Regions from separate parts of the Dactylosporangium sp. NPDC005572 genome, predicted to be linked through region 1. Evidence: predicted binding sites of a transcription regulator. Region 1 holds the regulator's gene; the other holds the start of a gene.
The links. The regulator HrcA, encoded in region 1, represses chaperone genes, less so after heat shock. The targets are predictions, from matches to a motif close to GGTTNGCACNCTCNNNNNGAGNGTGCNAACC.

Region 1 (7,392 bases):
CGTGGTGCCCCTCGGGCCCGTCGAGGCGGAACGCCCCCGGGGCCGCCGGCAGCGAGCCGACCAGGAACAGCGGCAGGCTCACGCGTGGCCGTTGAAGGCGTCCCGCATACGGGAGAAGAAGCCGCCCTGCTTCGACAGCTCGGCCACCTCCTCGCCGCGGGAGCGGGCGAACTCGCGCAGCAGGCGCTCCTGCTCCGGCTCCAGCCGGGTCGGGGTGCGCACGTCGAGGTGGACGTAGAGGTCGCCGCGGCCGGTGCCGCGCAGGTGGGGGACGCCCTTGCCGCGGATGCGCAGCGTGGACGTCGGCTGGGTGCCCGCCTTGACGTCGACCGTCTCCTCGCCGTCGAGGGTCTTGATGGTCAGGCGGGTGCCGAGGGCGGCCGCCGTCATCGGGACCGTCACGCGGCAGTGCAGGTCGTCGTCCTTGCGCGAGTACACGTCGTGCGGGCGCTCGTGGATCTCGACGTAGAGGTCGCCGGGCGGGCCGCCGCCGGGGCCGACCTCGCCCTGCTGGGCGAGGCGGATGCGCATGCCGTCCTCGACGCCGGACGGGATCTTGACGGTCAGCGTGCGGCGGGTGCGGACCCGGCCGTCGCCGCCGCAGGTGGCGCAGGGGTGCGGGATGACCGTGCCGAAGCCCTGGCAGGCCGAGCACGGGCGGGCCGACACGACCTGGCCGAGGAAGGTGCGCTGGACCGACTGGACCTCGCCGCGGCCGCCGCAGATCTCGCAGGTCTGCGGGTGGGTGCCGGGCGCGGTGCCGGCGCCGGAGCAGGTGTTGCAGACGACGGCGGTGTCGACCGTGATCGGCGCCTCGACGCCGAACGCCGTCTCGTGCAGGTCGAGGTCGAGGCGCAGGATCGCGTCGGCGCCGGGCCGGACGCGCGGGCGCGGCCCGCGGCTCGACGTGGTGCCGAAGAAGGCGTCCATGATGTCCTGGAAGCCGACGAACGCGCCGCCGGCCGGGCCGCCACCGCCGCCGCTGGGCGCCAGCGGGTCGCCGCCCAGGTCGACCATCTCCCGCTTGCGGGGGTCGGACAGGACCTCGTAGGCGGCGTTGATCTCTTTGAACTTCTCCTGCGCGGCCGGGTCGGGATTGACGTCCGGGTGGAACTCGCGGGCCAACCGCCGGTAGGCCCGCTTGATCTCATCGGCCGTGGAGTCCCGCTTGACGCCGAGAATCCCGTAATAGTCCTTCGCCACTGAGTCCTATGCCCCTGACTCGTCCATGAGATTGTTCAACTTCCTTCAGGCGACGCCCGACACGGCCGCCGCGCTCGGTCACCCGGTTAACTTTGCGCCAGCATGTCGCCCACGTAGCGTGCCACGGCGCGCACGGTGGCGATGTTGCCGGGGTAATCCATCCGGGTCGGGCCGAGCACGCCCATCCCGCCGACGACGATCGACCCCGGGCCGTAGCCGGTGGCGACGATCGACGTGCCGCGCAGATCCTCGATCTCGTTCTCGTCGCCGATGCGCACCCGAGTCATGCTGGGCTCCACCTCGCCGAAGAGCTTGAGCAGGATGACCTCTTCCTCGAGCGCCTCGAGGATCGGGCGGAGCGAGCCCTGGAAGTCGAGCAGCCCGCCGCGGGCGAGGTTGGCGGTGCCGGCGAGCGCGATGCGCTCCTCGGTGCGCTCCACCAGCGTCTCCAGCAGGACCGTCGACAGGGCGGCCATCGGCGGGCGCAGGGCCGGCCCGGACTCCTCGACGAGGGCCTGGACCAGCGGCGGGGTGTCGACCAGCCGCTTGCCGACGAGCTTCTCGTTGATCCTCCGGCGCAGCTCGGTGACGTCGTCGGCGAGGATCGGGCCGGGCAGGTCGACGAGGCGCTGCTCGACCCGGCCGGTCTCGGCGATCATCACGACCATGAGCCGGGTGGTGGAGATCGGCACGAGCTCGAAGTGCCGGACGCTGGCCCGGGACAGGCTCGGATACTGCACGACGGCGACCTGCCGGGTGAGCTGCGCGAGCAGGCGGACGGTGCGGTGGACGACGTCGTCGAGGTCGACCGCGCCGATCAGGAACCGCTCGATGGCCCGGCGCTCGGCCTGGCTGAGCGGCTTGATCCGGGACAGCTTGTCGACGAACAGCCGATAGCCGGCGTCGGTCGGGACCCGGCCGGCGCTCGTGTGCGGCTGCCGGATGTATCCCTCGTCCTCCAGCACCGCCATGTCGTTGCGCACCGTCGCCGGCGACACGCGCAGGTTGTGCCGCTCGACCAGCGCCTTGCTGCCGACCGGCTCCTGGGTGGCGACGTAGTCCTCGACGATGGCGCGCAGCACTTCCAGCTTCCGCTCGTCAAGGGCCATGGCACCTCCTCGAAGACTGGCACTCCCGCGTAGTGAGTGCCAGTCTACGTCGCCGGGGCGACCAAGGCGATGATCCGTTTTGAGCGCAATCTGGCAGTCCGGCCCTGGTCTGCGCAAAGTTTGTCGAAAAGAAGTCATGCCGTGTCGCTGGCGCCGCTTGATCGGTGCCCCTACCGTGACCCCCATGAGTGAACCACCTCGCCCCCCGGGGGAGTACGGCTCGCCGTCGGACCCCAATTACCCCCCGCCCACCTCGGGCGGTGGTTACGTGCCCCCCACGTCCGGCGCGGGCTACCAGCCGGGTTACGACCAGCAGCAGTACCAGCAGCCCGGTGCCTACGGCTACCAGCAGCCGGGTGCCTACGGCACCCCGGGCGCGCCGGTCGGCTACGCGAACAGTGACGAGAAGACCTGGGCGCTCATCGCCCACTTCGGCGGCATCATCCTCGGCTTCATCGCGCCGCTGATCGCGCTGCTGGCCAAGGGCAACGAGTCCCCCACGGTGAAGGCGCACGCCAACGAGGCGCTGAACTTCCACATCACGTGGGGCATCGCGATGATCATCGCTGTCGTCCTGTCGGTCTGCTCGTTCGGCATCCTGTTCTTCGTGCCGTTCCTGGTCTGGATCTTCATCATCATCTTCGCCATCATCGGCGGCATGAAGGCCAACGGCGGCGAGCTGTACCGCTACCCGGCGACCTTCCGCTTCATCAAGTAAGTCACGCACGTCCGCTTCGGCGCGCGCCCCGCTCACGTGAGGGCGCGCGCCACCAGATCGGCCAGCAGCCGCCCGCGCAGCGTCAGCACCGCCCGGCCGGCCTCGAACGCGCCGGCCTCCAGTTGCCCGTCGGCCAGGCAGTCGCGGGCCGCGGCGAGCGCACCCGGCGGGAGCATCGCCAGCGGCAGCCCCTCGGCGAGCCGGATTCGCAGCAGCACGTCCTCCATGTGCTGTTCTTCCCTCGTCAGTACCTCACGGGCCTGCCCGGGCGACGCCCCGTCCGCGAGCCGCGCCGCGTAGGCGTGCGGGTGTTTGACGTTCCACCAGCGCACCCCGCGCACGTGGCTGTGTGCGCCCGGACCGAGCCCCCACCAGTCGCCGCCGCGCCAGTAGAGCTCGTTGTGCCGGCAGGGTGCCTCGCGGGACCAGTTCGACACCTCGTACCAGCCCAGCCCGGCGGCGGTCAGGGCCTCCTCCGCCTGCAGGTAGCGGTCGGCGGCGACGTCGTCGTCCGGGTAGGGCAGCTCGCCGCGGCGCATGCGGGCGGCCATGCGGGTGCCGTCCTCGACGATGAGCGCGTAGGCGCTGACGTGGTCGACCCCGGCGTCGACGACCGTGCGCAGCGAAGCGGCGAAGTCCTCGGCGCGTTCTCCCGGGGTACCGTAGATGAGATCAAGATTGACGTGGGTGAATCCAGCGTCGCGCGCCTCCTCGGCCGCCCGCGCCGGCCGGCCCGGGGTGTGCCGCCGGTCCAGCACCGCCAGCACGTGCGGCGCCGCGGACTGCATGCCGAGCGAGATCCGGTTGAACCCGGCCGCGCGCAGCTCGCGCAGCGCCGCCGGATCGACCGACTCGGGGTTGGCCTCGGTCGTGACCTCGGCGTCCGCGGCGAGGCCCCACGTGCGGTCGATGCCGGCGAGGATGCGGCCCAGCTCGGCCGGGGGCAGCAGGGTCGGCGTGCCGCCGCCGAAGAACACGGTGTCGACCCGGGGCGGGCGGACCACCTTCGCGGCGAGGGCCAGCTCGTCGAGGACCTGCTCGACGTAGCCGGTGCTGACCACGCCCTCACTCGCCGTGTAGGTGTTGAAGTCGCAGTAGCCGCAGCGGGTGGCGCAGAAGGGCACGTGGACGTAGACGCCGAAGCCCTCCGCGCCGGCGGTGTCGGCGACCCCGTCGGGGAGGGAACCGTCGAGTGGGATCGGCTCGCCTTCTGGCAGTGCTCCGGGCATTTCACTAGTGTGCCCGCATGTCTCTCGTGCGGTCACAAACCGAGCGGGGCGTGGCGACGCTCACCCTCGACAGCCCGTCCAACCGCAACGCGCTGTCGACGGCGCTGATCGAGGAGCTGCTCGCCGCCCTGGCCGCCGCCGAGGCCGACGACACGGTCCGGGTCGTCGTGCTGACGCACACCGGCCCGGTGTTCTGCTCCGGCGCCGACCTCAAGGAGACCGCCGAGGCCTTCGGGAAGGGCAAGCCGCCGATCAACCGGGTCGGCGAGGTCCTCGCGGCCATCTGGGAGAGCGGCAAGCCGGTCGTCGCGCGGGTCGCCGGCCCGGCGCGGGCCGGTGGGCTGGGCCTGATCGCCGCCGCCGACCTCGCCGTGTGCACGGTCGACGCGACGTTCGCCTTCTCCGAGGTCCGCATCGGCGTGATCCCCGCCGTGATCTCCGCCACAGTGCTGCCGCGGCTGTCACCGCGCGCGGCCGCCGAGCTGTTCCTCACCGGGGACACGTTCGGCGGCGCCCGGGCGGCCGAGGTGGGCCTGGTGACCGCCGCGGTCGACGCCGGCTCGCTGGACGCGACGGTCGACGCCTACGTCGCCGCGCTCGTCCGCGGGGCCCCGGGCGCCCTGGCGGGGACCAAGCGACTGCTGCGGCGCCGGAAAGCCGACACGTTCCGTGACGACGTGGCCGAGCTGACCGAGCTCTCTGTCGGATATTTCGGGTCGGCGGAAGGGTTCGAAGGGATCGTCGCCTACCGGGAGAAAAGGGCACCAAACTGGATCCCGGACGGCGCGTAAGCGTCCGGTGAGGTGGCGGTTGGCACGTACGCTGGTCGAGTTCTCGGGCGGGAGGTGACAATGCGTGTTCGACAGACGGTCGCGGTGACTGCGGCCGTGGCCATTGCCGTGACCATCGGCGCGTATGTCGTCCTGCACCGGATCAGCGACCAGCTGCCGCTGCGCATCCCCACCGGGAAGGCCTGCGTGGTGGGCGCGGGCACCGGGTCGTCCTCGTCGCCCACGACCGAGGTCGACCTCGACGCCGAGCAGCTCGCCAACGCCGCCACCATCACGGCCGTGGGGCTGACCCGCAAGATCCCGCAGCGCGGGCTGGTCGTCGCCCTCGCCACCGCCTGGCAGGAGTCGAAGCTGGAGAACCTCTCCGGCGGCGACCGCGACTCGATCGGCCTGTTCCAGCAGCGGCCGAGCCAGGGCTGGGGCACGCCGGCACAGATCGCCGACCCGCGGTACGCGGCGGGCAAGTTCTACGCCGCCCTGGTCAAGATCAAGGGCTGGGAGAAGATGCGGGTCACCGACGCGGCGCAGGCGGTGCAGCGCAGCGCCCACCCCGAGGCCTACGAGAAGTGGGCCGACGAGTCGGAGATCATGGCCCGCGCCCTCAGCGGCGAGGTCACCGCCTCCGTCGCCTGCACGGTCACCGAGGACGAGAGCCGCGGGCCGGCCGCCGTCCAGGCCCTCGGGGCCAGTCTCAAAGCCGACTGGGGTGACATCGGTACCGCTGACGTCGCGAACCTCGTCGGGGTGGCCCTGAAGGTGCGCGAGTCGAAGACCGGCTGGCAGTACGCCCACTGGCTGGTCGCCCAGGCCCAGGAGCACGGCGTCAAGCGCGTCGTATTCAACGACATGCAGTGGACGGCCGACAGCGGCGCCTGGAAGCACGTCACCGAGCGTGGTGGTATCAATGCCGGACCGGCGGGCGAGCGGGTCGTCGCCGAGGTGTACTGAGGTACCCTGACGTTCCGCGCGACCAGCAGGTTGTCGCCCATTCGGACAATGTCAGGTGGCCAACTCCCGAGTCGGACACTCATGCACCTCGCGTTACGATCGGTCGTTCCCTGGTTGACGAAAGTAAGGGGAGGACATGACGTCCGCTGCACCCGACTACGGCGGTCTCACCGGTTATGAGCCGATCAGCGAGGCCGACCGCAAGGAGTTCCTGGATCAGGGCTTCCTGCTGGTCCGCAACGTCCTGAAGGAGGACCACCGCGCGCAGCTCGAGGCCGCGATGGACCGGGTCTACGCCGAGGAACAGGCGGCCGGCTCCAGCTCCATGAAGAAGGACGGCACGCTGCACCTGCTGGGCTTCCTGACGCGTGACGACCTGTTCGGGCACCTGCTGACCCAGCCGACGCTCTTCCCGTACATGTGGGGCCTCGCCGGCTGGAACATCTACACCCACCACAACCACCTGGACGTCACGCCGCCGACGTCCGAGGAGGAGCCGCCGTCCTGGGGCTGGCACCAGGACGGGTACCGCCAGAACTCCGACCCGGAGACGATGGACCCCAATCTCCCGCGGCCGATGTTCTCGCTGAAGATCGCCTACGTCATCTCGGACCTGTCGGAGCAGGGCCGCGGCGCCACGAAGGTGATCCCGGGCAGCCACCTGTGGAACTCGCTGCCGCGCCCGGCCGACACCACGGTCCACAACCCGGACCCGGAGGGCACGGTCGAGATCACGGCGAACCCGGGCGACTGCTTCATCTTCGACCGCCGCCTGTGGCACTCCCGCTCGCCCAACTACTCGGACATCACCCGCAAGATGCTGTTCATCGGGTACACGTACCGATGGATCCGCAACCTTGACGACATGCCGATCGACCCGGGCAGCGAGTGGTGGGCCAACCGCACGCCGGTCCAGCGCCAGCTGTGCGGCGAGGCGACCCACACGGCCAACTACTGGGGCATCAACTGGAACGGGTACATCGACGAGGAGATCCCGCTCCGCAAGGAGCTCAAGACCCGCGGGCTCCTCGACCGCTCGGTCCCGTGGCTCCGCTAGCCTGACGCACCGACCCGGACGCCCGGTACCTGCCGTTACCCCGGCGGGTGGCCGGGCGTCCGCGTTGCTGTCTCCGGATATGTCCGGCACTTCGTGCCTGACATATCCGACATTTCGGTTATGTCACAGTGAGCAGAAGACGTATCCGCACGGGCGGGGCCATGATCGATGGAGGAATCCGGCTGTCCTGGCAGCCAGAACTCGCCATCGATCATGAGACGGGGTGTGAGTGGTCGCTGATTGGGCCGGCCAACGCCACGACCTGGTGCCAGGCCGCGCCGGCCATGCCCGGCGTTCGCCGCCCAAACGCCGATCTTGAGCGTGGGGTGCGCCTCGA
Region 2 (7,392 bases), on a different contig from region 1:
GCCCGGTACACGCTGTCGCTGCGCACGGTCTGGTTCCCGCTCACCGAGTTCGGCTACGTGCTGCCCGGCGCCGTCGCCCTCGTGGCCGGCGGCTGGTTCGTGTTCGAGGGCTGGGCCACGGTCGGCGAGGTCACGGCCGGCGTGCTGTACCTCGTCGCGATCATCGACCCGCTCGACCACATCCTGTCCTGGTTCGACGAGCTCCAGCTGGGCCTGGCGTCGTTCGCCCGGATCGTCGGCGTGCGCTCGGCCGCGGCGCCGGACGTGCCCCCGTCCGCCGCGCGGCCCGGCGACGAGCGGCTGGAGGCGCGCGACGTCCGGTACGCCTACGTGGAGGGCCGCGACGTGCTGCACGGCGTCAGCCTCGACGTGCGGCCCGGCGAGCGGATCGCGATGGTCGGCCCGTCCGGCGCCGGCAAGTCGACCCTCGGGCGGCTCCTCGCCGGCATCCACGCGCCCCGCGCCGGCACCGTCGAGGTCGGCGGGGTGCCGCTCACCGACCTCCCGCTCGACGAGCTGCGCGGGCACGTCGCCCTGGTCACCCAGGAGCACCACGTGTTCATGGGCACCCTGCGCGACAACCTGACCCTGGCCCGGCCCGGCGCCACCGACGACGAGCTCCTCGCGGCGCTCGCCACCGTCGACGCGCTCGACTGGGTGAACGCCCTGCCCGACGGCCTCGGCACCACCGGGCCGGCGCTGTCGCCCGCGCAGGCGCAGCAGCTGGCCCTGGCCCGCCTGGTCCTGGCCGACCCGCACACGCTCGTGCTGGACGAGGCGACGTCACTCATCGACCCGCGGGCCGCGCGGCACCTGGAGCGGTCCCTGGCCGGCGCGCTCGAAGGGCGCACGGTGATCGCGATCGCGCACCGGCTGTTCTCCGCGCACGACGCCGACCGGGTGGCGGTCGTCGAGGACGGCCGGATCACCGAGCTGGGCAGCCACGACGACCTCGTCGCCGCCGGCGGGGCCTACGCCGCGCTGTGGCGGTCGTGGCACGGCTCAGTGGAATAGGGCGTAGAAGGTGCCGATCACGACGACGGCGACGATCGCGAACAGGAACGTGAGCAGGAGCTGCCGGTCGTTGCTCACCGGCTCGGCCAGCTCCCGGCTGAGCTTGGGCAGGTCGACGGTGGCCCGGTGCAGCTCGGCGAGGGTCTTGGCCGCGTAGACGGTGCCGGCGCGCTCGGCGAACTCGTCGAGGGTGAGCCGGCCCGCCTTCGTGTGCCGCTGCAGGTCGGTGATCACCCGCTCGCGGTCTTCGTCGGAGGCGCGCACGGCATCAGGATACGGCTCCTCACCGAGTTGCGATGTCCGCCGTGATCGCGTCCGTCACCTTCACCAGGTCGTCCGGGGCCAGCTCGATCTGCAGGCCGCGGCGCCCCCCGGAGACGAACATCGTCTCGAAGCCCGACGCCGACGCGTCGATGACGATCGGCAGCCGGGAGCGCTGCCCGACCGGCGAGATGCCGCCCGTCACGTACCCCGTCGCGCGCTCGGCGGCGGCCGGCTCGGCCATCGCGGCCCGCTTCCCGCCGACGGCGGCGGCCAATGCCTTGAGATCGAGGGAGCTCGACACCGGGACCACGCCGACGGTCAGCTTGCCGTCGACGGTCGTCACCAGCGTCTTGAACAACCGCGCCGGGTCGACCCCCAGCGCCGCGGCGGCGGCCTCGCCGTAGGAGGCGGCCCGGGGGTCGACCTCGTAGGTGTGCGGGGTGAACACGATCTTCGCTCGCGTCAGCAGTGCGGTCGCCGGGGTGCCCTTGCTCGCCACTGGCCCACAATAGCGAGATGCAGATCGGTGCCGTCCAGATGTACCTCGGCCACGGCCACATCTTCCTGGGCGCCACGACCGCGGTGGATTTGTCCGTGTTCGACGGCGACGGCCCGGTCACGGCGACGGAGCACCACGTCCGGGTCGCGGCGCGGCCGCAGGTCGGGCTGGTGCGGGTGCGGCTGTGGCAGGGGGCCGGCCCGCGGGTCGGGAAGCTGGTCTTCGACGGGAAGCTGGCGCTGCCGGACGGGCGGTTCTGCGTCGAGGAGGCGACGGGGCTGTCGCGGTACGTGACGAAGGCCAACAGCTACGCGCCCCGCGTGCTCGTCGCGGTCGACGACCCCGGGCACGCCTCCCGCGTCGACGTGGTGCTGGAGCCGGAGTTCGTGCCGCGCAGCGCCCAGGTGTGGACGGCCGGCGAGCCGCCGTTCCCGAAGCTGACCGTCGCGCCGACCGTGCCGCGGCACCGGGCCGACGTGTTCGCCGACGCCCTGGCCGGGCACGACTTCCCGATCCGGCGCCTGGTCGCGGCGCTGCAGGTGGTGGCCGAGGAGCGGCGGCAGCGCAACTCGGAGCAGAGCGTGTCCTTCTACGTCAACGAGATCGTCGAGTGGCTGCGCTGGCTGCACGACCGGCTGACGTACGAGATGTGCCGGGACACCGGGCTGTTCCTGATGGAGCAGCTGGGGCGGCGCCAGCCCGAGCTGCTCGCCGAGGACGTGCTGGTCAACCTCCAGCAGCGGCTGGGCCAGCCGCTGTTCTGAGCAGCAGTACCGCCGGCTCGCCCGCGATGCGGGTGAGCGCGACGGTGGCGGGGTTCGAGCCGGTGAGCCGGAGGCTGCGGCGGAGCTCCTCGACGTCGAGGGCGGAGCCGCGTTTGAGGATGGTCAACGGCCCGGTGTCGAGGTCGCGCAGTGCCGCCCGGAGCCGCTTGAGCGCGACGGGCAGGTGCTCGAGGACCTCGTACGTGCGGGCGAAGGGGCCTGTCGCCGGCTCGTCGGTGTAGGTGTAGGCGATCGTCGGGTCGGCGAGGGTGCCGCCGACCGCCGCGGCGAACTCGGCGACGAGGTGCGCGCGGATGACGGCGCCGTCGGGGTCGTGGAGGTACCGCTTCGGCCCGGCGACCGGGGCCTGCTCCCGGCCGGTGCCGGTGAGCTCGTGGGTCGAGGTGGCGGTGATCACAGTGGCCCGGCGGGGCACCTCGGCGAGGGGGCCGCACCAGGCCGCCGCCTCGACCAGGTCGCCGTCGACGCTCACCCATTCGCCCTCGGCGTTGTCGGGCAACAGGTCGTGGTCGATGCCGGGTGCGAGCTTGAGCACGGTGTGCGGCGTGCGGCCGGGCAGGGCGGTGACGAAGTCCCACGGCGGCTCGTACGCCCTGGGGTCGAACACCCGCCGGCCGCCCTTCGTCCGGCGGGCCGGGTCGCAGAAGACGGCGTCGGTCGCTGGTTCCACCTCGGTGGCGTCGCCGTGCTCGACCGTCACGCCCGTGAGGCGCAGCGCCGCGGCGTTGGCCTCCGCGATCCGGGCCGTGGCGGCGTCGGCCTCCACCGCCCGGACCCGCAGCCCGGCCCGCGCGAACGCGATCGTGTCGGCGCCGATGCCGCAGCCGAGGTCGGCGACGCTGGTCACCCCGGCGCGCCTGAGGCGCTGCGCGCGCCGGTCCGCGACGACCGCCCGGGTGGCCTGCTCCAGGCCCGCCCGGGTGAACAGCATCACGGCCGCGTCGGCGCCGAACTTCGCGGCGGCCCTCCGGCGCAGCTCGACCTGGGTGAGCGCGGCGGCGGCGAGGGCGGGTGGAATACCCTGGGCGCGGAGGCGTTCAGCTGCCTTGAGCGGGTCTGCGGTGCCGATCGCCGCGGCGGCCGTCAATGCGCGCTGGCCGGCCTCGCTGAGCAGGTCGTCGACGTCCACCCGACGATTATGCGCGGGTGATTTCGTGGCGTGTTTGGCACTCTCCTTGACGGAGTGCTAGACCGCGACATAACCTCCGATTAGCACTCTCGTGTCGAGGGTGCCAGCCACCCCGGCCGGAGCCGGCACCCGCGACGACGGCTTCACCGGGCACTCGATAGCGCAAGAATCAATACCCCAGGAGGGTATGCCCGTGACTACCGCGACGAAGGTTGCGATCAAGCCGCTCGAGGACCGCATTCTGGTCCAGGCCAACGAGGCTGAGACGACCACCGCCTCGGGCATCGTCATTCCGGACACCGCCAAGGAGAAGCCCCAGGAGGGCACGGTCCTCGCGGTCGGCCCCGGTCGGATCGACGACAAGGGCAACCGGGTTCCGATCGACGTGAAGGTCGGCGACACGGTCATCTACTCGAAGTACGGCGGCACCGAGGTCAAGTACGCGGGCGAGGAGTACCTCGTGCTCTCCGCGCGTGACGTGCTCGCCGTCATCGAGAAGTGACGATCCAGACCAAGTAGCAGTGGCCACCGCCCCGGACCGTGCGCAGGAGCGCAGGCGGCCGGGGCGGTGTCGCTTTGAAGGGAATTCACAAGCATGTCGAAGATCCTGAGCTTCTCCGACGAGGCGCGCCACCTGCTGGAGCACGGCGTCAACCGCCTGGCCGACACGGTCAAGGTCACGCTCGGCCCCAAGGGGCGCAACGTCGTCCTGGACAAGAAGTTCGGTGCCCCGACCATCACCAACGACGGCGTGACGATCGCCAAGGAGATCGAGCTCGCCAACCCCTACGAGAACCTCGGCGCGCAGCTGGTCAAAGAGGTCGCGACCAAGACCAACGACGTGGCCGGTGACGGCACCACGACGGCCACCGTGCTCGCCCAGGCGCTGGTCCGCGAGGGCCTGCGCAACGTCACCGCGGGTGCCAACCCGACCGGCCTCAAGCGCGGCATGGACGCGGCCGCGGCCGCCGTCGTCAAGGCGCTGAAGGAGAAGGCGACCCCGGTCGCGAGCCACACCGAGATCGCCCAGGTCGCCACCATCTCGGCCCAGGACGCCGCGATCGGCGACCTGATCGCGTCGGCGATGGAGCGGGTCGGCCGCGACGGCGTCATCACGGTCGAGGAGGGCTCGACCCTCACGACCGAGCTCGAGGTCACCGAGGGCATGCAGTTCGACAAGGGCTTCATCTCCCCGCACTTCGTGACCGACGCGGAGGCGCAGGAGGCGGTCCTCGAGGACGCCTACGTCCTCATCACCACGCAGAAGATCGCCGCGATCGAGGAGCTGCTGCCCCTCCTGGAGAAGATCGTCCAGGACAACAAGCCGCTGCTGATCATCGCCGAGGACGTCGAGGGCCAGGCCCTGTCGACCCTGGTGGTCAACGCGATCCGCAAGACCTTCAAGGTCGTCGCGGTGAAGGCCCCCGGCTTCGGCGACCGCCGCAAGGCGATGCTGCAGGACATCGCGATCCTGACCGGCGCCGAGCTGGTCGCGCCGGAGCTCGGCTACAAGCTGGAGACCGTCGGCCTGGAGCAGCTGGGCAGGACCCGCCGCGTCGTGGTCGCCAAGGACCTGACCACGATCGTCGACGGCGGCGGCGACAAGTCCGAGGTCACCGCCCGCGTCGAGCAGCTCCGCAAGGAGATCGAGGCGTCCGACTCCGACTGGGACAAGGAGAAGCTGAACGAGCGCGTCGCGAAGCTCTCCGGCGGTGTCGCCGTCATCAAGGCCGGCGCCGCGACCGAGATCGAGATGAAGGAGCGCAAGCACCGCATCGAGGACGCGATCTCGGCCACCAAGGCCGCGGTCCAGGAGGGCATCGTCCCGGGCGGCGGCGCCGCCCTGACCCAGATCGCCCCGGTCCTCGACGGCGACCTGGGCCTGACCGGCGACGAGAAGGTCGGCGTCGCCATCGTCCGCAAGTCCCTGGTCGAGCCGCTGCGCTGGATCGCCCAGAACGCGGGCTTCGACGGCTACGTCGTGGTCGGCAAGGTGCAGGCCCAGGACTTCGGTCACGGCCTGGACGCCGCCACGGGCGACTACGTCGACCTGGTCAAGTCGGGCATCGTCGACCCGGTGAAGGTGACCCACAGCGCGGTCGCCAACGCCGCGTCGATTGCGGGCCTGCTCCTGACCACGGAGAGCCTGATCGTCGAGAAGCCCGAGGCCCCGGAGCCCGCCGCCGGCGGTCACGGCCACGGCCACGGGCACGGCCACTCGCACGGCCCGGGCTTCTGACCCACGCCGTACCGAACGGGGAGCCCTCGCTCGGGGGCTCCCCTTTCGCTGTCCCGCGCCACCCCGTCGTGCGTGTCGCCGGCGCGCCGCTCCGGCATGATCGTGGCAGTTCGTGGGTCGTATGCGGACGGAAACTGCCGTGATCATGCAGGCCCCACCGCTCGGGCCATGATCAAGGGAAGCAAACGGCTGCCAGGGCAGCCATCGGTTTCCCTTGATCATGCGGGCGCCGGAATGATTAGGGTTCCATTACCGGGCTTGGTGGCACGCTGCAGGGCGCCGCATGCTTGGCGGCGTGAGAAGTCGTACGTACGGTGCGCTCGCCGGGATCACCGCTGCCGCCGCGGCCATCGCCGTGGCCGAGGCCGTCGCCATCCTCACCGGTGCGGCGACCGCGCCCCTCGTCGCCGTCGGTGGCGTGGTGGTTGACGCGGTGCCCGCCGGGGTCAAGAACTTCGCCGTCGACGTCTTCTACACGTACGACAAGGTCGCCCTCCTCGTCGGCACCCTCGTCCTGCTCGCCGCGTTCGCCGCCGTCACCGGCGCGCTCGCCGCCACCAGGAACCGGATCTACGGCTACGCGGGCATCGGGATCTTCGCCGCGGTCGGCATCGTGGCCGCGCTGACCAGGCACAACGCCCCGTGGTACGCCTTCGTGCCCACGTTGGTCGGCGGCATCGCCGCGGTCGCGGTCCTCGAGACGACCCTGCGGCCGAAGCCGAGCGAGAGCGGCTACACGTACGAGCAGCGGCGCTGGTTCCTGCGCGTCGCCGGCGGCACCCTCGCCGGCGCGGCCGTCGTCGGGTTCGCCAGCCGGTGGTGGGCCACCCGCCGCGGGGTGCAGGCCGAGCGGGCCGCCGTGCAGGTGCCCGCGGTCAGCGACAGCGCCGCCGGCCTCCCGCCGCAGGCCGACGCCCAGCTGCCCGATCTCGCCCCGTTCGTCACGCCGAACAAGGACTTCTACCTCATCGACACCGCCCTGGTCGTCCCGCAGGTCTCGCCGGCCGACTGGACGTTGCGCATCCACGGGCGGGTCGACCGCGAGGTCACCATCACCTACGACGAGCTGCTCAAGCGCCCGATGATCGAGCGGTACATCACCCTCGCCTGCGTCTCGAACGAGGTCGGCGGCGGCCTGATCGGCAACGCGAAGTGGCAGGGGGTGCGGGTCAGGGACCTGCTGGCGGAGGCGCGGCCGAAAGCCGGCGCCGACCAGGTCGTCAGCCGCTCCGTCGACGGCTTCACCGCCGGCACCCCGACGAGCGTGCTGCTCGACGACCGCGACGCCATGCTGGCCATCGCGATGAACGGCGAACCGCTGCCGATCGAGCACGGCTTCCCGGTCCGGATGGTGGTCCCGGGGCTCTACGGGTACGTCTCGGCGACGAAGTGGCTGGCCGAGCTGGAGCTCACGTCGTTCGCGGACTTCGACGCGTACTGGATCAAGCGCGGCTGGGCGGCC

Region 2: groES (co-chaperone GroES) is a predicted target of HrcA. The motif match lies at 3,770-3,800, and genes of this name have one in related genera.

Annotation. Positions count from the first base shown of each region.
Region 1 covers NZ_JBEXCY010000105.1:3,242-10,633, forward strand. The annotation lists gene ABZS66_RS36645 (16S rRNA (uracil(1498)-N(3))-methyltransferase) at 1-82, opposite strand, end outside; gene dnaJ (molecular chaperone DnaJ) at 79-1,203, opposite strand; gene hrcA (heat-inducible transcriptional repressor HrcA) at 1,290-2,312, opposite strand; gene ABZS66_RS36660 (DUF4870 domain-containing protein) at 2,497-3,030, shown strand; gene hemW (radical SAM family heme chaperone HemW) at 3,063-4,259, opposite strand; gene ABZS66_RS36670 (enoyl-CoA hydratase-related protein) at 4,277-5,050, shown strand; gene ABZS66_RS36675 (hypothetical protein) at 5,111-5,998, shown strand; gene ABZS66_RS36680 (phytanoyl-CoA dioxygenase family protein) at 6,135-7,055, shown strand.
Region 2 covers NZ_JBEXCY010000012.1:1,512-8,903, reverse strand. The annotation lists gene ABZS66_RS09005 (ABC transporter ATP-binding protein) at 1-1,014, shown strand, start outside; gene ABZS66_RS09000 (DUF1707 domain-containing protein) at 1,003-1,278, opposite strand; gene ybaK (Cys-tRNA(Pro) deacylase) at 1,298-1,777, opposite strand; gene ABZS66_RS08990 (hypothetical protein) at 1,795-2,541, shown strand; gene ABZS66_RS08985 (class I SAM-dependent methyltransferase) at 2,504-3,691, opposite strand; gene groES (co-chaperone GroES) at 3,879-4,193, shown strand; gene groL (chaperonin GroEL) at 4,287-5,930, shown strand; gene ABZS66_RS08970 (molybdopterin-dependent oxidoreductase) at 6,226-7,392, shown strand, end outside.